Regions from separate parts of the Pseudocitrobacter corydidari genome, predicted to be linked through region 1. Evidence: predicted binding sites of a transcription regulator. Region 1 holds the regulator's gene; each other region holds the start of a gene.
What was found. Region 1 encodes Fur, which represses iron uptake genes when iron is present. Its sites were predicted from a motif close to ATAATAATGAGAACNACTATCAA; they were not measured.
Positions count from the first base shown of each region.

Region 2: the regulator Fur is predicted to act here: its motif matches at 4,102-4,124, upstream of efeU (iron uptake transporter permease EfeU).
Region 3: the regulator Fur is predicted to act here: its motif matches at 6,402-6,424, upstream of sufA (Fe-S cluster assembly scaffold SufA).
Region 4: the regulator Fur is predicted to act here: its motif matches at 6,661-6,683, upstream of fhuE (ferric-rhodotorulic acid/ferric-coprogen receptor FhuE).

Region 1 covers NZ_CP087880.1:2,322,402-2,330,162, reverse strand. The annotation lists gene chiP (chitoporin ChiP) at 25-1,428, shown strand; gene chiQ (ChiQ/YbfN family lipoprotein) at 1,480-1,812, shown strand; gene G163CM_RS10830 (HAD family hydrolase) at 1,866-2,564, opposite strand; gene G163CM_RS10825 (LysR family transcriptional regulator) at 2,672-3,538, shown strand; gene fur (ferric iron uptake transcriptional regulator) at 3,592-4,044, opposite strand; gene fldA (flavodoxin FldA) at 4,327-4,857, opposite strand; gene ybfE (LexA regulated protein) at 5,008-5,301, opposite strand; gene ybfF (esterase) at 5,431-6,195, opposite strand; gene seqA (replication initiation negative regulator SeqA) at 6,379-6,936, shown strand; gene pgm (phosphoglucomutase (alpha-D-glucose-1,6-bisphosphate-dependent)) at 6,961-7,761, shown strand, end outside.
Region 2 covers NZ_CP087880.1:1,821,270-1,829,030, forward strand. The annotation lists gene phoH (phosphate starvation-inducible protein PhoH) at 1-171, opposite strand, end outside; gene efeB (iron uptake transporter deferrochelatase/peroxidase subunit) at 802-2,061, opposite strand; gene efeO (iron uptake system protein EfeO) at 2,067-3,182, opposite strand; gene efeU (iron uptake transporter permease EfeU) at 3,218-4,051, opposite strand; gene putP (sodium/proline symporter PutP) at 4,309-5,817, opposite strand; gene putA (trifunctional transcriptional regulator/proline dehydrogenase/L-glutamate gamma-semialdehyde dehydrogenase) at 6,236-7,761, shown strand, end outside.
Region 3 covers NZ_CP087880.1:1,079,653-1,087,413, reverse strand. The annotation lists gene ldtE (L,D-transpeptidase LdtE) at 1-732, opposite strand, end outside; gene sufE (cysteine desulfuration protein SufE) at 836-1,252, opposite strand; gene sufS (cysteine desulfurase SufS) at 1,265-2,485, opposite strand; gene sufD (Fe-S cluster assembly protein SufD) at 2,482-3,756, opposite strand; gene sufC (Fe-S cluster assembly ATPase SufC) at 3,731-4,477, opposite strand; gene sufB (Fe-S cluster assembly protein SufB) at 4,494-5,981, opposite strand; gene sufA (Fe-S cluster assembly scaffold SufA) at 5,993-6,361, opposite strand; gene G163CM_RS04990 (hypothetical protein) at 6,928-7,248, shown strand; gene menI (1,4-dihydroxy-2-naphthoyl-CoA hydrolase) at 7,323-7,733, opposite strand; gene ydiJ (D-2-hydroxyglutarate dehydrogenase YdiJ) at 7,730-7,761, opposite strand, start outside.
Region 4 covers NZ_CP087880.1:1,714,776-1,722,536, reverse strand. The annotation lists gene G163CM_RS07990 (DUF6056 family protein) at 1-1,543, opposite strand, end outside; gene G163CM_RS07985 (glycosyltransferase family 2 protein) at 1,543-2,472, opposite strand; gene G163CM_RS07980 (GtrA family protein) at 2,469-2,831, opposite strand; gene G163CM_RS07975 (MFS transporter) at 2,929-4,092, opposite strand; gene fhuE (ferric-rhodotorulic acid/ferric-coprogen receptor FhuE) at 4,199-6,385, opposite strand; gene G163CM_RS07965 (YncE family protein) at 6,735-7,761, shown strand, end outside.

The DNA.
Region 1 (7,761 bases):
TAAAAAGTCAAAGAGGATACACATATGCGTACGTTCAGTGGCAAACGTAGTACGCTGGCGCTGGCTATTGCCGGTGTCACAGCAATGTCGGGCCTGGTGGTTGTTCCCCAGGCGAGTGCAGCAGGCTTTGTCGATGACTCCACGTTAACGGGCGGCATCTATTACTGGCAGCGTGAGCGTGACCGTAAAGATGTGACCGATAACGACAAATATAAAACCAACCTTTCTCACTCCACCTGGAACGCCAACCTTGATTTCCAGTCCGGCTATGCCGCTGATATGTTCGGCCTCGATATTGCGGCGTTTACCGCTATCGAAATGGCAGAATCCTCAGAAAGTGGTCACCCGAACGAAATTGCGTTCTCGTCTAAAAATAAAGGCTACTCGGAAGATTACTCCGGCGATAAAAGCGGTGTGAGCCTTTATAAAGCCGCTGCGAAATTTAAGTACGGCCCGGTTTGGGCGCGCGGGGGTTATATTCAGCCGACCGGTCAAACGCTGTTAGCGCCGCACTGGAGCTTTATGCCTGGCACCTATCAGGGTGCAGAAGCGGGTGCGAACTTTGATTACGGCGATGCTGGCGCGCTGAGCTTCTCCTACATGTGGACCAATGAATACAAGGCCCCATGGCATATCGAAATGGATAATTTCTACCAGAACGATAAGCGCACGAAAGTCGATTATCTGCACTCCATCGGTATGAAATATGACTTCAAAAATGATCTGGTGCTGGAAGCGGCATTTGGTCAGGCGGAAGGCTATGTCGATCAGTACTTCGCCAAAGCCAGCTACAAATTTGATATCGTCGGTAGCCCACTGTCTACCAGCTATCAGTTCTACGGTACCCGCGATAAAGTGGATGACCGCACCGTAAACGATATTTATGACGGCACCGCATGGTTGCAGGCGCTGACCTTCGGTTACAAAGTGGGTCAGGTTGACCTGCGTCTGGAAGGGACCTGGGTTAAGGCTGAAGGCCAGCAGGGCTACTTCCTGCAGCGTATGACGCCAACCTACGCCTCCTCGAACGGTCGCCTGGATGTATGGTGGGATAACCGTTCCGACTTCAACGCCAACGGCGAAAAAGCGGTGTTCTTCGGTGCGATGTATGACCTGAAGAACTGGAACCTGCCGGGCTGGGCTGTAGGTGCATCATACGTCTACGCCTGGGATGCCAAACCGTCTACCTGGCAGATCAACCCGGACGCGTACTACGACAAAAACAGAACCATTGAAGAGTCTTCTTACAGCTTTGACGTGGCATACACCGTACAGGAAGGCCGCGCGAAAGGTACGCTGTTCAAACTGCACTTCACCCAGTACGACAACCACTCCGATATCCCGAGCTGGAGCGGTGGTTACGGCAACATCTTCCAGGATGAGCGCGACGTGAAATTCATGGTTATCGCACCGTTCACCATCTTCTGATAAGTATTCAGGCGGGCCGCAGCGCCCGCCGTGTCGTATAAGGCTAATAACATGAAAAAAACAGTGATGATTGCTGCGCTGGTCGCGGCGCTGGCGGGCTGCGCTCAGTCTGAAGCACCAAAAGAAGATACGCGTTTAAAAGATGCCTATAGCGCCTGTATCAACACCGCAGAAGGCTCGCCGGAAAAAATCGAAGCCTGCCAGCAGGTGCTGAACGTGCTGAAGCAGGAGAAGGCGCACCAGCAGTTTGCCAATCAGGAAACCGTGCGGGTAAGCGATTACCAGGCGTGCATTCTGGCGAGAAAAACCGGTAACGATCAGGCCGTGAAGAAAGATTGCGGGTTAATCTGGCAGGAAATTCGCAGTAATAATACTCCCCGTTAAGATAACGTGCCCGATGAGCTTGCTTGTCGGGCACGGCTGCATGAATGTGCAAACTAAGCGGGTATCAACATTATCGTATTCCCAGGTCGAAGCGATAAGACGAATTGTCCTGCCTCATCGGTGTGCCATTGAAGGTGACTGAAATCGATTACGGCACACTCCGGACCACCGTTTTGTAACGCCTCGCTACCTACGCCAACGCAGTACGTACCCGCGCTGACAGCGGAGGTGATCCCGCTGTGGGAATCTTCAAAAACTAATGCCTTATCTGGTGTGATCCCCAGCCGCGTTGCCGCCAATAAATAGGGATCAGGCCACGGTTTTCCTCTTTCGACGTCATCACGTTCGACAACGGTTGAAATAGCATCGTCTGCGCCCAGCATATGAATGACACGATCGATTTTCTTGCGCCAGCCGCTGGTGACGATACCGATGGTGATCCCTGCATGGTGTAGGGCTGTAATAAACTCGGCAACGCCCTTAATGGGATCGTAATCTGCATTATTTTCTGCATCGATAATGTACTGCTGAACGAACGCCTGATCTTGCAGGGAAAGATCGTTGAATAATGCGTGAATCGTATGTGGCCCCGGCTGACCATGAATGTGCCGGGCAATATCCGCATCGCTGATATCCCGGTTATAAAGCTTGCCTGCCTCCCTCCATGCCTTTTCAATCACGAGGTTAGAATCGATCAACACGCCATCCATATCAAAAAGGACAGCAGTCAGTACGGGCATCGCTTGAGTCATTTTTCCCCCTGTATCTTCTGAAAACATCCTGTGACTTTTTATGGATAATCGGTTGAAACAGAGGCTATGTATAATGCTATTTTTTCGCGCAGGGATAAAAAACGGGAATGGAAAATCGCCGACTACAGGCATTTGTTACGCTCGCGGAGCAGGGGAGTTACCATGCCGCTGCAGATGCGTTGTGTATCACTCAGCCTGCGTTAAGCAAACAGATCCAGGCGTTGGAGCACGATTTGAATTTGGTGCTTTTTACCCGCGGACGTCATGGCGCAACGTTGACACCTCAGGGGAAATTGTTCTATCCCGAGGCGTGCGAATTTCTGGTGCGTTACCGCGAATTGCGGAAATTTGCCGGGGATATCAAACGGGGGGCGACAGCCAAACTCGCCCTCGGGTTTGGGCTATCGACATATTCTCTTACGCCGCAATGGATTAATACTTTTCAGGCGCGTTTTCCTGATGTCACCGTCTCGCTCAACAACATTCCTTCAAGTGTGCAGTGCCGAATGCTGCTCGAAGGAGCGCTGCATATTGGTTTCTTGCGGCTGCCCGTTCTGCCGCCTCTGTCACATTTTGTGATTAAACAGGAGCGTCTGGTGCTTGCCGTTCCCGCGAATGCGTCTGTAAAAGAAGGGTTACATCATCTTGTTGAACACTATCCGTTATTACGACTGAGTACGCACGCCGCGCCGTGTCTGGCTGAGCAGGTTCGCATCATCCTCGCCGAGCAGTTTCCCGATGTGCATGCGGTATCCGTTTCCGACGATATGCATTCTTTACTGGCGCTGATCGGTGGCGGTAACGGTATTGCCTTTTTGCCTGAGAGCATCTGTAACGTTCTGCCCGCCGGGGTAAAAATGGTCGAACTGGCTAATGTCAAAGTGGGGTGGGAAATTGCGATGGCCTGGGATCCTACGCGAGAGCATGAAGGACGGGACAATTTTCTGCGGATGGTGATGGAAATGAAGCCATAGACCACCATAAAAAAACCAGCCCGTAAGCTGGTTTTGTCATTTCAGTGTGAAAATTACTTCTCTACGCCATCGTGCGCGTGTTCATCTTCGCGGCAGTCGCCCTCAGCACAGTGACCATACAGGTACAGGCTGTGGTTGGTTAAGCGGATACCGTGTTTCGCGGCAATTTCACGCTGACGAGCTTCGATGGAATCATCGCTGAATTCGATAACCTTGCCGCAGTCGAGGCAAATCAGGTGATCGTGATGGTGTTGTTGAGTCAGTTCGAAAACGGACTTGCCACCTTCAAAATTATGGCGCGTGACAATGCCCGCGTCATCAAACTGGTTCAGAACGCGGTAGACGGTAGCCAGACCAATCTCTTCACCCATGTCGATCAGGCGTTTGTATAAGTCTTCCGCGCTGACATGGTGATTGTCTGGTTCCTGAAGCACTTCCAGGATCTTTAACCGGGGAAGTGTGACTTTCAGGCCAGCCTTCTTTAATGCGGTATTGTTGTCAGTCATGCGGAATCTGTCCTGTTGCTAAACGATTGACTTCCAAACGCGGAAGTAACACAGAGAGTGCACCGAGTGTAATGCGTCTCATTATAGAATGACGCCTTCTAAATGAAAACAGCAAGACCTGGGCGAATAAAGATTTCGAAAACGAGGCTTGACCAGCAAACTCGCTAAATTCAGAAGATATTGTACAGATTTACGCTCAAAAGTTAAAAAATTGTAGCTATTATTTTGATTGCTTCTACCTATTAATGCGGCGCGATTTAAAAAATCACGCCGCATTAAGAATCAGGCGTTTTTGATCTCTTCCAGATGCAGCTCTTCAGAAATCTGTTTTACCCATTTTTCTACACGTTCAGCGGTCAGTTCCGGCTGGCGGTCTTCATCGATAGCCAGACCTACGAAGTGATCGTCATCAGCCAGCCCTTTAGACGCTTCAAAGTGGTAACCGGCTGTTGGCCAGTGGCCGACGATGGTCGCACCGCGCGGTTCAATGATGTCGCGGATAGTGCCCAGCGCATCACAGAAGTATTCCGCATAGTCTTCCTGGTCGCCGCAGCCGAACAGTGCAACCAGTTTCCCATTGAAATCAACTTCTTCCAGCGTCGGGAAGAAATCGTCCCAGTCGCACTGGGCTTCACCGTAGTACCAGGTAGGAATACCCAGCAGCAGAATGTCGAATGCAGCCAGGTCTTCTTTGCTGCTCTTGGCAATGTCATGCACGTCGGCAACGTCTTTACCAAGCTGTTTCTGAATCATTTTTGCAATATTTTCGGTATTGCCGGTGTCGCTACCAAAGAAAATGCCAACGATTGCCATGAGTTAAATAACCTCTTGAAACTTAATGATATGGTGGTGGCGTATTGCCCACAGATAAGGGCAATCATAGCAGAACAGAGAAGGGTGCGGAATCAGCAATCGTACCGGACTGCACACTCTGCTACATGAAAGCGGGATTTTACGAAATTTTCAGAGCTTTTCCTGCGCGCGAAGCACGGCTAACTGGCTCATCAGAATCTCTTCGATAAGCTCACTGCGACTCATATCGCGCGCGGTTGCCAGTTCGTTCAGAGCATCTACCGCATCGTTATTGAGTTTCAGCTCGACGCGCTTCAGACCGCGAACTTTATCGCGTTTTAATTGATTACGCTTATTGATGCGCAGCTGTTCGTCACGCGAAAGCGGATTGGTTTTGGGTCTTCCCGGCCGACGCTCATTTGCGAACAAATCAATTGTCGTGCGGTCCGTTTGTTCTTTTGCCATGATTCAGAGTGACTTCGGGGAAACAAGCTACCGGGAAACGCCCGGTGCAGACAGCGCGCAATCATACATCAGTGCAACCGACACGCCAACGACCACGGCCATAATGGCGCGCGGTCGTTGAGTTTTTAATCAGTCTGCTAAATATCGGCGGATGGCGCGCAGCACCGCGTCCGGTTTTTCCGCATGCACCCAGTGCCCGGCGCCTGCAATGACGTGCGCACGCGCCTGCGGGAATTGCGAGAGCAGGTCGTCACGGTAAGCTTCGGTAACATAAGGCGAATTTCCGCCTGGGATAAACAGCGCCGGATGATCCCACGCCGGAATCGTCTCCCAACCGACGATGTGCGGATACTGATCCCACAGCACGGGTACGTTGAAACGCCACTCGCCGTCAACAAACGACTTCAGCAGAAACTGAATCACACCTTCTTCGGCTAAAAATTCGCGCATCACGGTTGCCGCCTGCTGGCGTGAGGAGACACCTGCGTTGGTGACCGCGTTAATCGCCGCAAAAATTTCATCATGGCGACGCACATGATAATCCACCGGCGCGATATCAATAGCGACCAGATTATCGATGCGTTCCGGAGCCAGCGCGGTCAGGGCCATCACCGCTTTGCCGCCCATCGAGTGACCAATCACCGTGGCTTTCTCAATGTTGTGGGCGTCGAGGGTATCCAGCAGATCCTGGGCCATCGCCGGGTAGTTCATCTCGTCCGCTCGCGGAGAAAGACCGTGATTACGCATATCCACTTGCAGGATATCGTGGTCGGTCACCAGGTCGCGCGCCAGTACGCCAAGGTTGTCCAGGCTACCGAAAAGGCCGTGAACGAGCAGAATGGGGGAATTATTGTGCAGGTTTTGTGCAGATTGCGCTCGGGTATTCAATTTCATAGCAAAGTTCTTTTTTTCGCTCTGTCGGGTTAGGGTATTATGTTGGACATTCTCACGTTCAGGGGCAAGATACGATTTTTATCCCATTTTTGCCGCTATCCTGGTATGACGCTATCCGCTGTTGGGTTTTGAACATATAATCCCAGCAACTTGTATTCAGAAAAATTATTGCACTGGATTAAGATGAAAACGATCGAAGTTGATGACGAACTCTATCGCTATATTGCCGCCCACACACTGCACATTGGCGAGAGCGCATCCGACATTTTACGGCGAATGCTGAAGTTTTCCGCCGCATCACAACCTGTTGTTGCTGCTCCGGTTGCCAAAGCTGAAGTTGCGCCTGCTCAGGTTGCTCCAGTTGCCGAGGTAAAACCGGTTAAAACCGCGAAAGATAAAGTTCGCGCGATGCGTGAACTGCTGCTCTCTGACGAATATGCTGAGCAGAAAAAAGCCGTCAATCGCTTTATGCTGATCCTGACGACGCTCTACAAACTGGATAACAACGCGTTTGCCGAAGCGACGGAATCGCTTCATGGGCGCACGCGTGTCTACTTTGCCGCCAACGAGCAAACCCTGCTGAAAAACGGTAATCAGACTAAACCGAAACAGGTACCTGAAACCCCATATTGGGTGATCACGAATACCAACACCGGTCGTAAATGCAGTATGGTGGAACACATTATGCAAACCATGCAGTTCCCCGCTGAATTAATCGAAAAGGTATGCGGCACAATCTAACCCTTGCATAAGAAGGATCAAGCAATGGCAAACCATAACCGTGCGGGCCAGCCTGCACAACAGAGTGATTTGATTAACGTCGCCCAACTGACGTCTCAGTACTATGTGCTGAAACCGGAAGTGGGTAACGCAGAGCATGCAGTGAAGTTCGGTACTTCCGGACACCGTGGTAGCGCGGCGCGCCAGAGTTTCAATGAACCTCATATTCTGGCGATCGCGCAGGCTATCGCCGAAGATCGTGCGAAAAACGGCATTACCGGCCCTTGCTTCGTCGGTAAAGATACCCACGCGCTCTCTGAACCGGCGTTTATCTCGGTACTCGAAGTGCTCGCGGCAAACGGTGTGGATGTCATTGTGCAGGAAAATAACGGCTTTACGCCGACCCCTGCTGTGTCGAATGCTATTCTGGTCCACAACAAAAAAGGTGGTCCATTGGCTGACGGTATCGTGATTACGCCGTCTCACAACCCGCCGGAAGACGGTGGTATCAAATACAACCCGCCTAACGGTGGCCCGGCCGATACGAACGTTACCAAAGTGGTGGAAGATCGCGCCAATGCGCTGCTGGCCGATGGCCTGAAAGGCGTGAAACGTAATTCTCTGGATGCCGCGCTGGCGTCCGGTCATGTGAAAGAGATGGATCTGGTGCAGCCGTTCATCGAAGGGCTGGCGGATATCGTCGATATGGCGGCTATCCAGAAAGCGGGCCTGACGCTGGGCGTCGATCCGCTGGGTGGTTCCGGTATCGAATACTGGAAACGTATCGGCGAATACTACAAGCTGAATCTGACCATCGTTAACGACCAGGTTGACCAGACTTTCCGC
Region 2 (7,761 bases), 500 kb from region 1:
AATCGGCGAGTTATCGCGGCTATCCCGCGCCATACCGATAGATTCCACGCCACTCATCTGCACAAGCGAGGTGACCGATTCTTCTTCACGCTGTTTATGACTACGTGAATCCCGTCTCAGCACACGTTTCGCTTCACGACGAGCTTTAGTCACTGCTTTTTGTCTTCCCATGGATAGCACCTTGAGTTGTAGGTTTACATCACACGTGCCGTTGGCAGCACGATTATGCGCACGAACGTCTGAGGTTTGGCTTCCTTGTAAGCCATTGCTTGCCTGTCGAACTGACGTGAAAGCACGACTACGCGCATCGCGTTCCACATCGGGTAAGAGAGTGTTGTTTTCAGAGTGAGAGATTTTTGAGGTGACGAAATCGCTGCCGGAAGCTGAACCTCCGCGCACAGTGGTGCGGTGACTGTTTTTACCTTGTCCGATAAAGGACGCTACCATTCGCGATCTCCATAGTGAACTGCATCACAACCGGGAACTACCGCTACTACTTATTAAATACATCAAAAATAATTAAGAATGCAATTTAAATTTTACCTAAAAGTAACAAATTAGACCCCATCTGTTCACAGACAGTCTCTTACATTTATATTACAGAATTATATCAATGGGATAGAAATAAGAAAAAAGAGTGGATAAAAACACCCACCCAAAGAGGTAGGTGTTTTTCAGATTATTGACAACGTGCACTTGTTAATGCCGGATGCGGCGTAAACGCCTTGCCCGGCCTACAAATTTTTGCAGGCATTTTGTAGGCCTGATAAGCGCAGCGCCATCAGGCAAGTTTGGCATGATTCAGGCTTCAAGCAGCGTTTGCCCAAGATAGGATGCCGATGACGGCACACCCGGCAGCACGAAGAAGTAACCGCCGCCGATGGGTTTAACGTACTCCTCAAGCGCTTCCCCATTCAGCCGTTTCTGTACCGTAAGAAATCCTTTTTCCAGATCGTGCTGATAGCAGACAAATAACAGCCCCATATCCAGCTGCCCCGAATGGGTCACGCCAAGGGAATAACTGTACCCCCGGCGCATCATCAGGCTGGATTGTGTTTCAGCGGTACGCGGGTTGGCCAATCTGATATGGCTGTCCAGCGCAATCACCTCACCGTCCGGGTCGCGACTATAATCGGGTACATCATGCTCATGCTGCATACCGAGCGGCGCCCCGCTGTGCTTGTCACGGCCAAAAATGGTCTGCTGTTCTTTGAGCGGCGTACGGTCCCAGAACTCGACGTGGAACTGAATAATGCGCACCGCCTGATACGAGCCGCCCACCGCCCACGCGGGTTCCTGTTGATCTTTCGTCACCCACACCACGTTGTCCATCAGCACGTTATCGCCGCTGTCCGGGTTCGCCGTGCCATCTTTGAACCCCAGCAGATTCACCGGCGTCTCTTTACCTTTACTGCGCGCGGCGTGGTCAGAGATAAACCCTTCCCGCTTCCAGCGCACGCTCAGCAGATCCGGCGTGTGCTTGATGATGTCACGCAAAGCGTGGATCACCGTGTCCTGCGTGTTGGCGCAAATTTGCAGCAGCAGATCACCATGGCATAACGCCGCATCTAATGAATCATTCGGAAAGCGCGTCATTTTTTGCAGCTTTTTCGGTGCATGCGCTGTCAGCCCGAAACGCTCATCAAACAGCGACTGCCCGACCGATACCGTCATGGTCAGGTTATCCGGGGCGATCCACGCCCCAAGAATCCCGGAATCCATCGGCGGCAAACGTGGATTTGGCGTCTCCGGCGCCGGGCCTCCCCTGGTAAGGAAGGCTATTCGCGTGGTCAGCAGACGCATCAACCGTTGCAGGTCAGCGCGATCGGACGCCAGCACATCAAACGCCACCAGCATCATCGATGCCTGCTGCGGTGTCAGCACACCCGCCTGATGCACCCCGTAAAAAGGCTGTTTCTCATCGCGCCCGGTCAGCGCTGGCGCAGCGGCTTTCGCACCGTGCGCCACCGGGCAACCCGCCGCCAGCGCCAGCGCGCCTACGCCCTTCAGCCAGCGACGGCGTGAAGGTACTTCCACGCCGGTTTTATGTTGCTCTGCCATGATGCTTAATCCAGACCCAGGATCCCGCGCAGCTGCGCTAAATCTTCCGCCAGAGTGGTGATTGGCCCCTTCAACGCGTTGCGATCCGCATCGGTCAGTTTGTCGTAGGTCTCAAAACCGTCTTTGGTACGATATTTGGCGAGGATCGCATCGACTTTCTTAAAGTTGGCATCCACCTTCGCCAGCAGCGCACTGTTCTCTTTTTGCAGTTGCGGACGCAGCAGGTCGACTATCTTCTGCGCGCCATCGATGTTGGCCTGGAAATCCCACAGGTCGGTATGGCTGTAGCGATCTTCCTCTCCACTGATTTTGCTGGCCGCCACTTCTTCAATCAGCCCGGCTGCACCGCCGACCACTTTTGACGGCGGGAAGGCCAATTCTTCGATGCGTTTTTGCAGGTCAACCACATCGCTGTAGAGCTGATCGGCATATTTCTCCATTCCTTTGGTGCTGTTATCTCCAAAGAGTGCCTTCTCAAGACGGTGGAAGCCGGTGAATTTCGGGTCAGCGGCTTTCTGCTCATAATCATCTTCACGGGCGTCAATACTGCCGTCGAGGTCAGAGAACAGCTCCGCGATAGGCTCAATACGCTCGTAGTACTGACGCGTAGGTGCATACAGGGATTTCGCTTTTTCGATATCCCCCGCTTTCACCGCATCGGTAAAGGCTTTAGTGGCTTTTACCAGTTCTGCCGTCTGCGCAGTCACATAGGTTTTATAGGCGGTAATCGCCTCGCCCAGGCTCAAAACCGCATCTGCTTTCGCCGCATCCTTGGTGGCTTCACCTTTAACAATCAGCTTGCCTTTCGGGTTGGTCAGCAGACCGCAGGTCATCTCATATTCACCCGGTTGCAGGTTGGCGGTCATCTTTTGCGTAAAACCCGGCGCGATATTTTCACGCTCTTCCACCACCATCACGCCCTTGAGGATCTCCCACTCCAGCGCCTTCTGGCTATGGTTCTGAATGATAAACTGTGTTTTACCGGCATTGACGGTGAGCGTCATCGGCTCACACTGTTTGTCGTTTACCGTGACATTGACCTTCGGTATGTCAGCAGCCTGCGCAGAGAATGCGAAAGAGCACAGCGCGGCGAGCACGCTACGGCGAAAAATAGTGTTCATGGTCCATCCCTTTCAATGAGTAAAAGCCATTTGCCTTACGGGGCGATACGTGATGCTGCGTTTGGCGCACGCGCAGGCCAGAAAAAGAGTGCCAGCGCAGGCAGTAAATAGAGTAACCAGACCGCCACTTCACTGACGCTTGGTGCTTCCTGGTAGCCAAAAATGCCTTCCATCAACGTGCCAAACAGTGAGTGGGTGGTGAGCGTGCCGCTGAAATCAAACGCGACATCCTGGAAGTGGTTCCACAGCCCGGCTTCGTGGAAGGCGCGAATCGCTCCGGCGGCAAGCCCTGCGGCGACCAGCAAAATAAACAGGCTGGTCCATTTGAAGAACGCGCCAAGGTTCAGACGAATGCCGCCCCAGTAGAGCAAGAAGCCCAGCACGACGGCGGTCGCCAGCCCCAGCACCGCGCCCAGCGGTGGCCAGATACCGAGATCCTGCTGGAACGCCGCCAGCAGAAAGAACACTGACTCCAGCCCTTCACGCGCCACGGCGAAAAAGACCATCATCACCAGCGCCCAGCCGTGATGATTGCCCCGCGCCAGCGCGTTATCCACCGCCTGCTCCAGTTGCTGTTTTACGTTGCGTGAGACTTTGCGCATCCAGAACACCATCCAGGTCAGGATGACCACGGCGATGACCGCCACGATACCTTCAAACAGCTCCTGTTCTTTTTGCGGGAATTCGCCGGTGGTTTCGTTGATGAAGATGCCCAGCCCGAGGCAAAGCGCCGCAGCCAGGAATACGCCAATCCACATCACGCCAATCAGGCCGCCACGCTGTGTGCGTTTTAAATAGCTGGCGATAAGGCTAACAATCAGCGCGGCTTCTAATCCTTCGCGCAGCATAATCAGAAAAGGCACAAACATGCGAACGTCCTTAAATGTGAATCGCAGTCAACACATGCAAAGAAAAGTAAATGTGAGTGATAGCGATTATCATTACGCAAAGACGAAATTCAAGTGAAATATGTCGGAAATGATAAGCAAATGTAAAAGAGACAAAGAGAGGAGAAAAAGACGTTTGTGTGTAAGAAACGCCGGATGGCACTTCGTTTATCCGGCCTACAGGAGAATTTGTAGGCCGGATAAGGCGTTAGTCGCCATCCGGCAATCAACGGTAAAGTTTACTCCGCCTGTAAACGCGACGGCGGCGCGGAATGGTAATGTGCGTCCGCTTCTTCAAAGCGTTTACGCATGGCCTCTGACGGCGCTTTGTCCAGCAGGCTGAAGATAACAATCCCCAGGCTACCGAAAATAAAGCCCGGAATGATTTCGTACAGGCCCAGCAGCTCGAAGTGTTTCCAGACGATCACGGTGACCGCACCGATAATCATCCCCGCCAGCGCGCCATTACGCGTCATGCGTGACCACATGACCGAGAATAGCACTACCGGGCCAAACGCCGCACCAAAGCCTGCCCAGGCGTAGCTCACCAGACCAAGTACTCGGTTTTCCGGGTTTGCCGCCATCGCAATCGCCACCAGTGCGACCACCAGCACCATGACACGCCCTACCCACACCAGCTCTTTCTGGCTGGCGTTTTTACGCAGAAACGCTTTATACAGGTCTTCCGTAATCGCGCTGGAGCACACCAGCAGCTGGCAGCTCAGGGTCGACATCACCGCCGCAAGAATCGCCGAAAGCAGAATACCGGCAATCCACGGGTTAAACAGGATTTGCGCCAGTTCAATAAACACGCGTTCGGCGTTCTGACTTACCGGGCCCGCAACCGCCGGGTTATTCTGGAAGTAAGCGATGCCGAAGAAACCGACCGCAACCGCACCCGCCAGGCACAGGATCATCCAGGTCATACTGATACGACGCGCATGCACGATGCTGTGGTGGGAATCGGCCGCCATAAAGCGTGCCAGGATGTGCGGCTGACCGAAGTAACCCAGCCCCCAGCCCATCAGAGAAATGATGGCGACGAAGTTCAGCCCTTTGAGCATATCGATATTCTCAATGCTCTTTTGCTTGATAACTTCCATCGAATCATCCAGGCCGCCCACGGCGAGGATAACCATCACCGGCGTCAGGATCAGCGCGAAAATCATCAGGCTGGCCTGCACGGTGTCGGTCCAGCTCACCGCAAGGAAGCCGCCGATAAAGGTATAAATGATGGTCGCGGCGGCACCGGCCCACAGCGCCGTTTCATAACTCATGCCAAAGGTGCTTTCGAACAGACGCGCCCCGGCCACAATGCCGGATGCACAATAGATGGTGAAGAACAGCAGAATTACCAGCGCAGAGATAATACGCAGCACGCGGCTCTTATCTTCGAAGCGCCCGGTGAAGTAATCCGGCAGCGTCAGCGCATTGTTGTTGGCTTCGGTGTGTACACGCAGACGACCGGCAACCAGCTTCCAGTTGATCCACGCGCCCACTGTCAGGCCGATAGCAATCCAGCTTTCCGAGATACCGGCGATAAAAATTGCCCCCGGCAGGCCCATCAGCAGCCAACCGCTCATATCCGACGCGCCCGCAGAAAGCGCCGTCACAAATGGCCCAAGACTTCGTCCCCCGAGGATATAATCATCAAAGTTTTTCGTCGATCGCCAGGCGAAAAACCCAATTAATATCATGCCAAAGATATAGACAAAAAAAGTCACCAGCATCGGTGTGCTTATATTCATTAAACTCTCCAGATTTATTCGTCGACAACATCCGACTTGTCGTTATTCCCTTACCGGAACGAGGTAAAGGCCTGTTGTGTTATTCAGGCGACCGTATCCTGACGGAAGCGAAGATTTTTCACAAATGATTTAACACTGCATTCACATCGAATGCATCCCTGTCGTAATACCATTTTCCTATAGGTTGCACTCCCTCACGCTTTTTAGGGTTGCACCATTTAGAACTGTTAACTAGCCCTCAAAATCAAGCTTTCAGATACATCGGTTACATTCCATACCATCAGTTTTTCTTTTAACAATAAATTCATTTCTCAGGTTGCAATTGATGTCACATTTAACACGGTTGCACAAAGTTGCAACATAGTAGATATTCTTGCTACGCCTAAAATATGACGACAAAACAACAGGAGTAGATGGCATGGGCACCACCACCATGGGTGTTAAGCTGGATGAAGCCACGCGCGAGCGAATTAAAAGTGCGGCCACGCGAATTGATCGCACCCCACACTGGTTAATTAAGCAGGCAATCTTTAATTACCTGGAAAAGCTGGAAAACGATGAAGTCCTGCCGGAATTACCGGCACTGCTCGCCGGGGCGGCCAATGAGAGCGATGAAATCGTCACCGCCCAGGAAGAGCCACATCAGCCTTTCCTCGAATTCGCCGAGCAGATCCTGCCGCAGTCCGTGAGCCGTGCTGCCATCACTGCCGCATACCGCCGTAGCGAAACCGACGCGGTGCCCATGCTGCTGGAGCAGGCACGCTTACCGGAGAACATCGCCGCTCAGGCTCATCAACTAGCCTGGAAACTGGCAGAGAAACTGCGTAACCAGAAAACCGCCAGCGGACGTGCAGGCATGGTGCAGAGCCTGTTGCAGGAGTTCTCACTCTCCTCGCAGGAAGGTGTGGCACTGATGTGCCTGGCCGAAGCGCTGCTGCGTATTCCGGATAAAGCGACGCGTGATGCGCTGATCCGCGACAAAATCAGCAACGGCAACTGGCAGTCGCACATTGGCCGTAGCCCGTCGCTGTTCGTTAACGCCGCGACCTGGGGCCTGCTGTTTACCGGCAAACTGGTCTCTACGCACAATGAAGCCAGCCTCTCTCGCTCGCTCAACCGCATTATCGGCAAAAGCGGTGAACCGCTGATCCGCAAAGGCGTGGATATGGCGATGCGCCTGATGGGTGAACAGTTTGTCACCGGGGAAACCATCGCCGAAGCGCTGGCCAATGCGCGTAAACTGGAAGAGAAAGGTTTCCGCTACTCTTACGATATGCTGGGTGAAGCGGCCCTGACCGCCGCCGATGCACAGGCCTATATGGTCTCGTATCAACAGGCGATTCATGCCATTGGTAAAGCCTCTAACGGGCGCGGCATTTATGAAGGCCCCGGCATCTCGATTAAGCTTTCTGCCCTGCATCCGCGCTACAGCCGTGCGCAGTACGACCGCGTGATGGACGAACTCTATCCGCGTCTGAAATCGCTGACGCTGCTGGCGCGCCAGTACGATATCGGCATTAACATCGATGCCGAAGAAGCGGACCGTCTGGAGATCTCCCTCGACCTGCTGGAAAAACTGTGCTTCGAGCCGGAACTGGCGGGCTGGAACGGCATTGGCTTTGTTATTCAGGCGTACCAGAAACGCTGTCCGTTCGTCATTGATTATCTGATTGACCTCGCGACCCGCAGCCGTCGCCGCCTGATGATTCGTCTGGTGAAAGGCGCGTACTGGGACAGCGAAATCAAACGCGCGCAAATGGACGGTCTGGAAGGGTATCCGGTCTATACGCGCAAGGTGTACACCGACGTCTCTTACCTCGCCTGCGCGAAGAAACTGCTTGGCGTGCCGAACCTGATTTATCCGCAGTTCGCCACCCATAACGCCCACACCCTGGCAGCCATTTATCAACTGGCCGGGCAGAACTACTATCCGGGTCAGTATGA
Region 3 (7,761 bases), 1.2 Mb from region 1:
ATTCGGCTCAACCGAATATTTCACCGGCTCATTGATGACGCGCACCGGCGTACCGCTTCGAACCTGGCTGAACAACGCTTTGATATCCGGCGCGTTCATGCGAATACAGCCCGAACTCACACGCAGCCCTACGCTGTCCGGCGCGCTGGTGCCGTGAATCAGGTATTCACCGTTGCCGTAAGCCAGACGCAGCGCATAGCGCCCCAGCGGGTTATTGGGCCCGGCGGGTACGACGGCAGGTAGATGAATCCCCTTCGCCGCAGAACGTGCGCGAATGCCTGCCGGAGGCGTCCAGGTTGGATTAGGGATCTTCTGCCCGACGCGGGTCGTCATCTCCGGCGTTTCGAGCCCCTGCAAGCCGATACCAATCGGATAAACCTGTACCTGATTTTCTCCCGGTGGGAAGTAGTAGAGCCGCAGCTCGGCCAGGTTGACGATGATACCTTCACGCGGGGCATCCGGCAGCAGCATCTGCGATGGGATGGTCACGACCGTGCCCGGTCTCGGTACTGGCGCCATGGTGTTATTGGCTTCAATAAGCAGCATCGCCGCCGTATCGAAACGTCGTGCAATGGCCTGTAAGTTACGATCGCTCTCCTGAACCGTGTAAGTTTGGTTCTGACCAATCAGACGACTGTTGGCCGGAGGCAGCGGATAATCAACAGCCCAGGCGCTATGTACAGCACTAAGAGCCGCTAAGATGCTAAGAGTTATAAGAGACGCGCGCTTCATATGGGATTCCTTATTCACATTCACTGACAAACCGCCAGAAAGCAGAACGGCCAGCGAGGCGGTTCCTGCCTCGCGTAACTGTATGAAAGCTGTCTATATTATATTAGCTGAAGTTAGCGACTTGCGCGCGGATCGCGCGAATCATGGCTTCCAGCCCCTGCGAGCGCGAGGGCGTAAGGTGTTGGGTCAGCGCCATCTGGCTGAACCACGGGCGAACGTCAAAAGAGAGAATATCGTCTGGTGTCATTTGGTCGTAGAGAATAAACACCACGGCAATCAATCCCTTCACGATGGCCGCATCACTGTCACCCTGTAGTTCGACTACGCCGTCTGCATTGCGGGATACTACGATCCATACCTGACTTTGGCATCCCTGAATGATGTTTTCCGGGTTATGCGCCTCTGAGCTTAACGGCGCGAGACGCTGACCCAGCTCGATAATGTAAAGATACTTCTCCTCCCAGTTTGCGCACCGGCCAAAATTACGCACCAGCTTCTCTTTATCCGGTAAAGCAGCCATCGTTCCTCCCTGTTATCCCAATAAGTGATGAATGCGTCGCAGCCCCGTCACCAGACGGTCGACCTCTTCAAAGGTGTTATACATCGCCAGCGACGCCCGGCACATTGCAGGAACCTGATAGAACGCCATCAGCGGCATCGCACAGTGATGCCCGGTACGCACGGCAATGCCGTAGTTATCAAGGAAACTGCCGACGTCATAGGCGTGATGCGTGCCGAGGTTAAAAGCAATGACACCCAGTCTGTTCGCCGGGCCATAAAGATGGAGATCGGGCACGTCTGCCAGCGCGGCCAGAGCGTAATGCATCAGCGTTTGTTCATACTCGCCAACCGTTTCAAGGCCCAGCGCATTGAGGTAATCGAACGCCGCGCCGAGCCCAATTATGCCGCCCGTATTCGGCGTGCCAGCTTCGAAGCGCCAGGGGGCCTTCGCCCAGGTGGTGCCTTCCGTCAGGCTGACGGTCGCAATCATTGAACCGCCGCCTTCCCACGGCGGCATCGCCTGCAGTATCGCTTCTTTCACATACAGCACGCCGATCCCCGTCGGCCCGTAGAGTTTATGGCCCGAAAAAGCGTAGAAATCGCAGTCCAGCGCCTGCACATCTACCGGGTGATGCATCACCGCCTGTGCGCCATCGATCAGTGCTTTCGCGCCATATTGATGCGCCAGCGCGATAAGCGCCGCCACCGGGTTTTCTGTTCCGAGCACGTTCGACACCTGGGTCACTGCCAGCAGCCGGGTACGCTCATCAAACAGCGTCGGCGCAATATCCATCTGCAATGTGCCATCGACATTGAGCGGGATCACGCGCAGTTCCGCGCCGGTACGGGCGCAAAGCATTTGCCACGGTACGATATTGGCGTGGTGCTCCATCGCGGTAATCACAATGTTGTCGCCTGCACGCACGTTGTCACTGCCCCAACTGTTGGCCACCAGGTTTATCCCTTCGGTGGTACCGCGCACAAAAACCAGCTCTTCAGCGGAACGGGCGTTAAGGAAGTTTGCCGCTTTCTGGCGCACCTCTTCCATCCGCTGCGTCGCTTCAGCGCTCAACGTATGAATGCCGCGATGCACCGCCGCGTAACCGTGACGATAGAACTCCGCCTCTGCGCGGATCACCTGCTCCGGTTTTTGCGCGCTGGCAGCGGAGTCGAGATACGCCAGCGGTTGACCGTTCACTTCCCGGCTTAACACCGGGAAATCGGCGCGCACCTGTTGTACGGAAAATGTCATTGTGCTCCTCCTGGCAAGCGCTGACCGATTCGCGTCAGGACTTGCTGTTTTAGCGCATCGTTGGCGATGGCTTCCGTCAACTCGGCGGCGAAGGCGTAGATAATAATTTTGCGCGCGTCGCGATCGCTTATCCCGCGCGAACGTAGATAAAAGAGCTGTTCATCATCAATGCGCCCCACCGTCGCCCCGTGGCTACATTTGACGTCATCGGCATATATTTCCAGCTGCGGTTTGGTATCCGCCTCGGCCAGCCGCCCCAGCAGCAGATTGTTATTGGTCATCTGCCCGTCGGTTTTGATGGCGTGTTTCGCCACGTTAATCAGGCCATTAAATACCGCGCGGCCTTTATCGCTGACGATGGTTTTGTGCAGCTGACGGCTGTTGCAATAGCCTTTGTTGTGCTCAAGCCACGTTCGGGTATCACACACTTCCGTATTCACCGGCATCGCCAGGCTGTTCATACGTAAGGTGGTGTTTTCACCGTTTAACTGGCTGCTGGTGTGGTGGCGCGTGACCGCCGCACCGAGCAGAAAACTGCTGCTGTGGGCGCTGGCATCCTGACCCAGCCGAATGTCGTTATGGGCGAAGTGGAAGCTCTGCGGATTTTCAAAACCCAGCTTCAGATGATGCAGATGCGCGTTGTCCGCCACGTCCATGGTGAATCGCGCCCCGGTAAAGTGGCGTTGATCGTTCAGGCTGACGTAATGTTCTATCACCGTGGCCTCCGCCCCGGTTTCCAGCGCAATGTGGTGGCGATAATGGGCGGTGTTCATCTCCTCGCCCGCCAGCCCCCGCGTGATATGCATCAGCAGCAACGGTTTCGCCGGACGTTGATTGCGTGCAACGCGAATATGCGTCACCGTCGCCGCCAGACTTTCGGTGAGGTGCAGGAAAATCTCGCTATTCACCGCGGCAGGCAGGTCTTCATGCACATTATTAACGACAACCTCGAACCCGCTCTCATCCAGCCCATCGCTCACCCCCGGCGCAAAATGACCGTCGACAAACACCAGACGCCACGCATCCACCGTTAAGGCCAGCGAATCGGGCGCAATATCTTCAAGCGTGGTCAGCCGTGGCGCGACGAACTGGCTACTGAGCAAACGATCCAGCGCGGTGTATTTCCAGTCTTCATCTTTACGCGTCGGCAACCCGAGACGCAGCACCTGTTGCAGATGTTCACGCGCCTGTGGAGAACGCTGTTCGCCCTGCGCTTCAAACAGATGATGCCACTGTTGCAGCGCGTTACTGCTGTTCGGTAAGCCAGCCATAGCCCTGCTCCTCCAGTTGTTTCACCAGGGTGAAGTCGCCAGATTTCACAATCCGCCCCTGATAAAGCACATGCACCACATCCGGCTTGATGTAGTCGAGAATGCGCTGGTAGTGGGTGACGATAATGAACGACCGTTTACCGTCACGCAGGGAGTTCACGCCGTCTGCCACTATCTTCAGCGCGTCGATATCCAGCCCGGAATCCGTTTCATCCAGAATGCACAGCTCTGGCTCAAGCACCGCCATCTGCAAAATGTCATTGCGCTTTTTCTCACCGCCCGAGAAGCCGACGTTTACCGAGCGGGTGAGCAAATCCTGCGGCATTTTCAGCAGGTTGATTTTCTCTTCCATCAGGTCCTGAAAATCAAAACGATCCAGCGCATCCAGACCTCGGTATTTACGCACCGCATTCAGCGCCGTTTGCAGGAAAAACTGGTTGCTGACGCCCGGAATTTCCACCGGATACTGGAAGGCCATAAAGATGCCTTCCCCCGCCCGATCTTCAGGAGAGAGCTCCAGCAGGTCTTTGCCCTTAAAGGTGACCGCGCCGCCGATCACTTCATAGTCTTCGCGCCCGGCGAGCGTGGCGGAAAGCGTACTTTTCCCGGAGCCGTTCGGCCCCATAATGGCGTGCACTTCCCCTGGTTTTACATCAAGGCTCAAGCCGCGCAGGATTTCTTTCTCTTCAACGGCAACCTGTAAATCTTTAATACTTAACATAGAGATCCCTTAATCCTTATCCGACGCTGTGTTCGAGGCTTATCGCCAGCAGTTTTTGCGCTTCCACGGCAAACTCCAGCGGCAGCTCGGAGAAAACGTCCTTACAGAACCCGTTAACGATCATCGAGATCGCATCGTCTTCGCTGATCCCGCGTTGCAGGCAGTAGAACAGCTGATCTTCACCGATGCGCGAGGTGGTGGCTTCGTGTTCCAGCTGTGCGCTGTTGTTGCGGCATTCGACATACGGGAAGGTGTGCGCACCGCAGTCCGGGCCAATCAGCATCGAGTCACACTGGGTGTAGTTACGCGCGTTGGTCGCGGTTGGCATGATTTTCACCAGCCCGCGATAGCTGTTTTGGCTATGTCCGGCGGAGATCCCTTTCGAGATGATCGTCGATTTGGTGTTTTTGCCGATGTGGATCATTTTGGTGCCGGTATCGGCCTGCTGATGCCCGCTGGTCAGCGCCACGGAGAAGAACTCGCCAATCGAGTTATCACCGCGCAGTATGCAGCTCGGGTATTTCCAGGTGATGGCGGAACCCGTTTCCGACTGGGTCCACGACATTTTGCTGTTTTCGCCTTCGCACAGGGCGCGCTTGGTGACAAAATTGAGAATACCACCGGTGTTGTTATCGCCAGGGAACCAGTTTTGTACCGTGGAGTATTTCACTTCCGCATCTTTGTGGATGATCACTTCCACCACCGCCGCGTGCAGTTGATAACTTTCACGCACCGGGGCGGAACACCCTTCGATGTAACTCACATAGCTGCCTTCATCGGCAATCAGGATCGTGCGTTCAAACTGGCCGGTTTTTTCGGCGTTAATGCGAAAATAGGTCGACAGTTCCATCGGGCAGCGCACACCTTTCGGGATGTAGATGAAGGTGCCATCTGACGCCACTGCCGCATTCAGCGCGGCAAAAAAGTTATCGTTAGACGGCACCACGGTGCCCAGATACTGTTTCACCAGTTCGGGATGATCGTGGATCGCTTCGCCGAACGAACAGAAAATAATGCCCTGCTCAGAGAGTTTTTCCCGATAAGTGGTGGCCACAGAAACCGAGTCGAAAATCGCATCGACGGCCACTTCTTTGCCTTCGCGCACCGGTACGCCCAGCTGATTAAACGCCGCTTCGACTTCATCGGTGAGGAAGGTATTGGCGCCCGTCTGTTGCACCGCGCCCGGCTCAGAGGCACAGGTTTCATCACAGTTGCCGCAGGACGGCGCAGAGTAGTAGCTGTAATCCTGGTAATTGAGCGAAGCGTAGTTCGCTTTCAACCAGTGCGGCTCTTGCATCTGCTCCCAGGCGTGGAAGGCATTCAGGCGAAACTCGAGCATCCATTCGGGCTCATTGCGTTTTGCCGAAATGGCACGGACCACCTCTTCGTTGATCCCTTTTGCCAGTTCGTCGGTCTTTAACTGGGTGAAGAAGCCCTCTTTGTAATTCAGCGGGCCGCCGGTCCAGGTTTTGACATCGTCAGTTGCTTCAGTATTGCGCGTCATAATCGTACCGCCTATACCCCAAAACTTTCGCCGCAGCCGCATTCGTTCTGCGCTTTCGGGTTATGAAATTTAAATATCTGATTTAATCCTTCGCGCACATAATCCACTTCGGTGCCGTCGATAAACGGCATCGCCGAAAGAGGCACCCACAGTTTTGCGCCGTCAGACTCAAATAACAGATCATCGGCATGGGGCTCGGTTACCGTATCCAGCACATAGCCAAACCCGGCACAGCCGGTCTGCTTCACGCCGAGACGCACGCCCTGCATACCCGGTTGTTTGCTAACCAGATTGCGAATTTGTGTTGCTGCCGCAGGCGTTAACGTCAGGCCACGCCAGGCAAAATCATTCGGATCAAACGTTCCAGAATCTACTTCCATTGGTCTACCTCATCGGTTAAGCCATCGAAGGCATAACACTATGTTAGTGATAATGATTATCACTTCAACCCATCTGCAACAGGGGTATTACGTTCGAACCTGTTTTACAGCGCCTTTTTATAAGCATAGACCCTCATTCTGCGGGCAACCGGGATAGATGATTTTTTACAACACTTTGAAAAATAATAGATTAAGAAGAGGTGATTACTGGAAGTGGTTGATGGATAAAACATGCATCGCTAATGCCTATTTATTTGATAGCTTTTGCTGACCTTCTCTGACTGGCAGCAGCCATCCCCTTACGCAGGGGTGATACCCATGCATTTATTGTGTGTTTAATGTTTATTTATTAACCTCCCGGATTCAGATCAATTTCTACAAATAGCAGATGTTTTGCATGTTTGATTATCATCAAAATTCTCTAAAAGATGCATTTAAAGTAATTGTTTAACAGTGAATGTGATTTATATCAAAGTGGATATCACAACGATGAAATAGATTGATGCCAGGACTTAAAAATAAAACACGATTATTTATAAATAACGTACCCAAGGAGTATCGCGATTATGTTTTACGCTATATTCAAAAAAATTAAATTTCAGCGTTTAATTTTTATTCCCTTTCTGTTTTTAACGGCGTTTAGTTTACATGCTGAATTATCAGGAACATTAACTATCCGAGGCGCGGTGGTAGATGTTCCCTGCGTGATTGAAACCGGCTTTAACCAGTCACACCTGCTATGCCGCCATAATGGGCAAAGAAAGCGTTATGCCGTTGCGACTGAAGGTGTGACAAATACGCACCAAGAATCGACCATCAGCGAAATCAAAACGCAGATTATTAATAAAGCCAACAATGTTTACCTTACGAGTATTTCCTATCGTTGAGCACGATTATTATTTGTGCCATTCAGTTGTCTTAATCGTATAAAAAAAGGCCCATCATTGAGCCTTTATTTCGTTTAAATTACCGCCGTAGTCAGACGCGATGTACAACATAAGCGCCCTTCTTCATCGAATATTTCGATTTGCCACACCTGGCTGCGACGCCCGGTATGAATAGCTTTACAGACACCGCGTACGCGCCCGCTGCGTACCGCGCGAATATGGTTGGCATTAATTTCCAGACCGACTACTTTTTGATCGCCCTCGGTACAAAGATAGCCCGCCATTGAACCCAACGTCTCAGCCAGAACGACCGACGCCCCACCATGCAACAAACCGAATGGCTGATGCGTGCGATGATCAACAGGCATGGTCGCCTCCAGAGAATCATCGGTAAGGGCCACATAGCGAATATCCAGCAGCGCCATCATCGTCCCTTCGTTCATCGCATTCAGGGCATCGTGGGTCGTCTGTCGTCTCCAAATCATCCAATAATCTCCAGAAGTGCCTGTAACG
Region 4 (7,761 bases), 610 kb from region 1:
GGGAGATTACTGTAACCTCACCTTTATCAATAGGGGCGTAGTACCAGAATTGTTGGTTAATTTCTACCTGTCTCATCTTTTCAGGATGAATAATTTTCTTCGTACCATCGACAGTTACCGTTATCGCTGAAGCAAGCGGGGTCGCGCTAATCACGGCCAAATCACCTTCTGTATTACTGTAGGCCACGATATCGTTAGCGAGTGTATGCTGCTGCCCATCAGCAACGACTGAATAGTCAAACTTTACTTTCTTCCTGACAATTGTCTGAACGCCATAATAGTCGCCATAGACCGCAGGATCGTGGAAGAAACCAAAGTGACCACCACTGTTTTGCAATTTTACAAAATAGTAATCAGGGATGGTAAACGCCTGCTTCCCTGCCGCAAGCTGCTGGCTAATCACTTTTTGCCTGACGACTTCCTGGCGGGCAGTTTTTTCGTACGCGTTGTACATCATGGGATAAGACCATAAGAAAGTTATCCCACATAGCACGGTAACGGCTGCTGTACCGATGACTCCCGCTCTCACACCACTGGTTAATAAGCCATGAGCAAGGAAAGCAATGGCTAGTAGAAAGAACATAAAGGTCCCATTCATTACCCGGTCTGGGTAGGAGGGGGAGGCAAACATGATTAATGATGTGCCCAGACCTATGCAAACCACCAGCGCTGCGGTAACAAGATAGCTCTTTTCAATTTTTGTGCGAATTTGCTTGTTGAAGATAACCAACAGCACCAGCAGAAACAGTACGACATAACCAATCCAGATCAGTGCCAGATGATTATGCACGCGTTCAGTCAGGTGAATGAAAATTCGTTCAAAAATGGATTTCCCATACCAAAAGTCTTTCCCGCTGGCGCGGATAAAGTTACCTGGAGAGAGAATTAAAACACATGATCCCAGGATTGCACTGATGCTGTAGATAATCTTATTGACTGAAACTGACTTTGTACGCCACAGCTCGTACGCGATGGTGAGCACAGAAAGCAAGGAGACAAAAGGTGAGACGCTTTCATTAGAACAACCCGCCATAAAACTCAGCAAGGCAATTAATGGGTTGATCGTTTTGATATTTTGGGTCGTGATACGGTAGATATAAAACAACCACGCCGCGACGAAAAGGTTAGTCCAAAGATAGTTTGCCGCACCCACAATCCAGAAGGTGGTTTGTCCTAAATTTGGGTTCGAAATCCAGTAGGTAAAAAAGATCAGCGGGAACAAAATATAATCAACTTTCGTCCAGCTCAGCGTACCAGATGGCGTTTTAACAATGAAGTAGCAGAACGCAACCGTTGAGAAGCCTGCGGCAACGGAATAGATAATTTGTGATTGAGTGTAGAGAATCAGTGAACTGGCGTAATCGGCAATGATCCTGCCGCTCCAGGTCATATAATGATGTAAATGAGACTCAGGTGAGATCCCTAAAAGATAGTAGCGATAGTCATCTGAGTGTATCGGGGTAAGCCACTCAATGAGAAATATGGCAAAAAATGCCAGCAGCAATATCGCCGCTTTGGGTAGTAACTTTAGCATGGTCGTAATTATTCCATCGTCCTGTTTTTACTCTTCAAGATGTAACGAGGTCTCTGCTTAACCTCCGTGTAAACGCGGCCAATATACTCACCGAGAATGCCGATGCCAATAAGCTGAATACCGCCCAGAAAGAGAATAGCGGTCATGAGGGAGGGATAGCCCGGAACAGGATTGCCCCACAGCAACTTGTCCAGGATCATCCACGCGGCATAAATGAGAGAGAGAGCGGAAACGCTAACGCCAATATAGGTCCAGATCCGCAGGGGAAATGTGGAAAAACTGGTGATGCCCTCAAGCGCCAGGTTCCAGAGTTTCCAGCCGTTGAATTTCGAATCGCCAGCAACGCGGTCCGCACGTGCGTATTCTACAACATCGGTGTTGCCACCTACCCAGGAAAGTACGCCTTTCATAAAAAGATTTCGTTCAGGCAATAACTTAATATTTTCCACGACATCGCGAGACATCAGCCTGAAATCACCCACATTTTCTTCAATCCTGGGCGTACTGATCTTATTGTGTAATTTATAAAACCATTCTGCGGTCTTACGTTTCAGCCGGCCATCAGTCGAACGATCGGTGCGCTTCGCCAGCACCATATCAGCGCCGGCTTGCCATTTTTTGATAAGGTGTGGAATTACCTCTATGGGGTCCTGTAAGTCAACATCGATAGGGATGACCGCATCGCCAGTGGCGTGATCCAGGCCAGCAAAGAGCGCTGGCTCTTTACCAAAATTTCGCGTAAATGAGAGCGGTACGACCAGCGGATCCGCTATAGCCAGAGCATTAATAATTGATTCGGTGGCATCGTGACTACCGTCATTAATAAAGACGATCTCGACGTCGAACGGTTTTAATTCATCAAACTCTCTCACCGTCTTATAAAAGATAGGGATAGTGTCCTCTTCATTAAAGACGGGAACCACTAATGAAATTTTCATTTCGCATTCCTGAATACAATGAACCGAGAATAAAAAAATCCGCAAATCAGGCTGATCGCAGAGAAGACTACAAGCGTAATAATCGGTGCCATTGCGCACTCATCGGCTATCCAGCCCACAATACCGCTCAGTGCGCCCATAAAGCCGACATACAGCAAATAACGCGTGGTCGATGTGGTGGATTTGAATGTAAATCGTGCGTTAGCAAAAAAACTAAAACTGACAGCCACAGCAAAACCGGCCACATTAGCCAGCGCCTGGCTTGTGTGGAAGCCATAGACACAGATAGAGAAAATGATCCAATGCAAGGCAGTATTAAGTACGCCAATTGATGCATACTTTGTGAATAATTTTAACATTACCAAAATCAACAGGTTGAAATTCTGCGCAGTCTATCAGACTCGCGCCTGACAATCATTATTGCCCTGCGTAATTTGAGGGGCCAGCCAGACGAAATTATGACGTAGTCCTGTGCTCGCTACTGACTTGCCTGCGGGAAGAGGGCGTTATAAGTAACATGGCACACGACATCCCCGCAAACACAATTAAAGTTATAACCGCACCATACCCCGCATAAATCTGCCCAAACAATGCAGACCCCACCACCTGACCCGCGGCCAGCATAAAGAATGCGACGCAAACCCCAGTTGCCGGAGCCTGACGAAGGACATCGGCGGCATACACCAGCAACACACCGGAAAGCGTGACATACCCGGCACCACACATCGCCACTGCAGGGATCAGCCACCCGGAGTAACTTTGCAAAAAAGCCATCAGCAGCAATGGCAGCGCCATGCACAGCTGAGATAAACGATAAATCTGCGTCCAGGCCAGGTAGCGAGCCAGTAACCCGGTGAATACCGCTAGAATGCCCGCCGCTCCGCTTATCAGCCATAGCAGGCTGCGAAGCCGCGCATTCACTGCAAGATGATGGGCGAGTATATCCGGGCCAAAACTCCACCAGGCCGCGCTGGCCGCGCCGCTTATCAGAGCGATAAAGGCTAAGCGTAGCATCGCTGGCGAAAACAATTCACGCAGGGCAAAGGGATTTTGCGCCTTCTTTGCTCGCGTTTCGCGGGGAATATGGCGATAAATCAGCAACAGGCAGAATATTGCCAGCGCGGCAAAAGTTATACACGCCATTCGCCAGCCGCCGGGCATGACCAGTAATACCGGAACGCTGACAATAATTCCCGCGCCGGTACCCGCATTAATGGCGGTATTCACCTGCGGCTGGTTGTGCGTGGAGATTCGCTGTGAAACGGCCTCTGCAAGCGCTGGAGAAGATAACCCTGCGCTGGCGCCTGCGATGAAAAGCCCGACGGCGAGCACAAGCGGGGAATGTGTCAGCGCCAGCAGAATAAGCCCGGCGGCAGCTGCCAGTGCGGCAGTCATTGCCGGCATGCGTGGGCCAAAGCGGGAAACCAGCAGGGGAGTGAAGACGATCGCCAGGCAGTAAGCCAGATAGCTGCAGGCCGCGATAATGCCGGCAATTTGTGGGCTAAACGACACCTCTTTCGCCACTTCCGGCATCATCAACCCCCAGGAAAATCTCGCCATCCCGTAGGTTACTGCGATAAGCGAAAAGCCGGTGATACCCAGTGCGGTTGAATTTTTCATGGTTTCAAGCCTGGAATAATATCGCGGTAAGATCCAGTCAGGGCGGGGTTAATCAGTCTGAAAGCGGAGGGGAAAAACGCAGAGGATAATCCTCTGCGTGTGTCGGTCAGAATGCCCAGGAGACGTTCACCGAATAGTTACGCGGTTCGCCATATACCACGTAATCACTGGCCCAGGAGTAGTATTCGCGGTCGAAGAGGTTTTCGATATTCGCCTGCACCGCCAGTTGTTTCGTGACCTGGTAGCGGGCAAACAGATTCGCCAGTGGATAACTGCCCTGATGGACGCGGGTGGTTTCGCCATCCGGTCCACTGGCATCCTGATATGTTCGATTCTGCCAGGTGAGGCCGCCGCCGACGGTAAGGTCGCGCAGCATCGGTAACTGGTAACGGCTAAAGAGCTTAAACTGCGTCTGAGGCATATTGCTGTTGAAGCGCCCTGTGGAATCGCGTGCGACGTAGCGCGTGGCGCCAAAGGTCATTTGCAGGTTATCGGTCACCGCACCGTTCAGCTCAAACTCCGCGCCCTTACTGACTGCGCCTTTTGCCGCATAATAGGCCTGCTCGCTGCTGCCGTTGACGTGATTATCGCCATCGGCCTGGCCTACGTTATCCTGCTCAATGCGGAACACGGCAACCGTCGCGGTTAACCGACCGTCCAGCCAGGCGGATTTCAGGCCCGTTTCGTAACTTTTTCCAGTGACCGGCGAGAGGTAACTGCCTTTCTGGTCGCGGTAGGTCTGCGGCTGGAAGATGGAGGTATAACTGGCATACGCCGACCAGATGTCATTGATGTCATACACCAGCCCGGCATACGGCGTAATGTTGTTTTTACTCATATCCCCACTGGAGCCGTGAGTGCTCCATTGGGTGTAGCGCGCGCCCACAATTAAAGAGAGCGGGTCAGCCAGCGAGAAACGCGCCGCCGTGTAAGCAGATTTTTGCCGCACGATATCATCGGATGTTAGCGTCCAGTCGCTCCAGGCGGGTTCCGCGAGGCTGCCGTTCCAGTTGTTATCAAACACGCCAATATCTGCCGTATCAATATCCGCTCCGGCGCTGTAATAGCGGTTGGTCTGTCGGCTGTAGCTCAGGCCCGCCACCAGCTCGTGCTGACGCCCCAGCAGCGTGAAGGGCCCGGTGGTGTAGGTATCCACGGAATCGAGTCTCCGCTTGCCGCGATCGAGACTGCCATAACCCGACAGGCCTTCCCCGGTGGACTGATCCGGAAAGCCGAAGGAGTAGAGCAGTTTCGAATCAAACGAGGCTTCCGCATGCGTACCATTCATGCGCAGGCTCCAGCCATTATCAAATTCGTGGGTCAGGTCGGCGAAAACTTTGCGTGATTCAAGATAGTAGTGCGCCCAGTCTGCTGAGGGGTTAGTGCTGCGGTCGTAATGGGTTTTTACGCCGTTACTGTACCAGGTTGGCAGCCCGCCCCAGGTCGGATTGCGGGTGGTACTTTGCTGATAATCATAGCCCAGCGAAACGGTCGTGTTGTCGGTGATGTCAGCATCGACGACGCCGTAGAAGAATTTTTTGCGTTTATGATAACGATCCAGCCAGCTGTCCTGATCCTGATATCCGGCGATGATTCTGCCGCGCACGGAGCCCGTGTCGTTCAGCGGGGCAGAGAGATCGGCGACATAGCGCTGTTTGTTCCAGCTGCCATAGGTGGCGCCGACGTTGCCCGTAAATTCACGGCTGTCAGCGTGTTTGCGTACCATGTTGACCGAGGCCGCCGGATTGCCTGCGCCGGTCATTAACCCGGTCGCGCCGCGAACCACTTCAATACGATCATAAATGGCGGTGTCGTCACCCGCGTCGCCAAAGTTCCACTCATCGCTGACGGAGGTTGGAATATCATCAAAGGTATAGTTGTTGATGTAAAAACCACGAGAAAAATAGCTGGAACGTTCGCTGTCAAAAATATTGGCGGAGATCCCCGTGGTATTCGCCAGCACATCGCCGACAGTTTCCAGGTTTTGATCCTGCATGCGTTGTTCGGTGATGACGCTGACCGACTGCGGCACATCGCGGGGGGTGAGCAGCATTTTGGTGCCCGCACGCGTCGTTTTCACACTGTAGTCGTGCTGGCCCTGCGTATTATCTGATACATCCGACGACGCGCCATCGACCACCATGACATCCTGCGTATTGGTATTTTCCGCAGCGACCGCTGAGCCAGAGGCGAGGGCGAGATGAATCATCGCCGCCAGGCTTGAAAAAAGAAAGCGTGATGCCCTTGCTGAAGATCTCTGTGCGGAACGGGGAACCCTGTTAAAACAACCCATTGTACGTTCTCATATGTTGTGTTTGTTATCGAAAAATCTGCCACTGTGACCACCGCTCAATGAGCGAATGGCAATGATAATCATTTGCCTTATCGAATTGAGAAATGATCTCATCTAAATTGTAAGTTAATGTAAATTCTTTAATTATCACAGTGTTGTAAGGGTTTTTCTCTAACGGGCGCGCGGCGGGCGTTGTGTGTGGAGAGGTGGGATTAATCGCGGCAAAGGGTGGGTGAGTTGCTATGGCTGCAGAGTCGGTAACGTTTGCTAAAGTGGTGATAATAAGTATGATTCTCATTCTCTAATGGTTGCCGTCACGGGAACCTTTATCCATTGAATGGAGTACAGAATGAAATTAGTGCTTACGCGCCGTCACGTTACGGTGGCTTTTGCGATTGCTGCTGCGCTGGGGCTTTCGGCATGCCAGTCTCCGGCGGTGAAGAATCCGCCGGTAGAATCAAAAACGCAGCCGCCAGCCGCCAGCAGCGACGTCACGCAGCGCGTATTAGCGAATGGACTCTATGAGATGAATTACGCGCCGACGGAAAAGGCGCTTTATGTCGCCAGCGCGCAGGGTTTTAAAGATATTAATGGTGGCGTGCTTTATCGTCTGGACCCGGCAACCCTTGCCACTACCGGTGAAACGCATACCGATTATAAAAACTTTGGCATGGCGAGCGAGCCGGACGGAAGCGTCTTCTACACCACCAACTCCCTTGATGGTGCCGTATCGAAAGTGGATGCCAAAACCGGCAAGATTCTGCAACGGGTGAAATTTAGCGAAAAAGGCCCGGATGGCGACCCGGTTGGCGCGCGTGAAATCCTGTGGCACGACGGGCTGCTGTTTATCGGCGGCGTGGCAGACCCTGGCCTGATTTGGGTGGTGGATGCCAAAACCATGACCCTAAAAACCCGCATCAAAAATGCCGGGAAATGGGTAACCGGGATTATCTACTCGCCTACCACCGATCGTATTTACGCGGCCAATGGCGGCGGTGAAATTCTGGTGATTAACCCGAAAAACTACCGCATTGAAAAACGCCTGACCGCAGGGGATGGCAAAAGCTACCTGTTCCTGAATATGGCGACAGACCCACAAACGGGGCGTCTGTTCGTGACCGATGACTCAAAGGCGAAAACCACGTTGGTGTTTGATGAGCGCACCGGACGCGTGATTAAACGTCTGGAAGGCGATGCGCTGGGCATTAAGTTTGACGCGAAACGCAATGAGATCTTTATCAGCCAGCGTGAATCGAAGAAAGTGTTGCAGCTGGATGCCACCACCTATGCGGTGAAGAAAAGCTGGTCATTTGACGCCCGCCCGAACAGTCTGCTACTGACGCCGGACGGTCAGACGCTGTATGTCACGCTGAAGC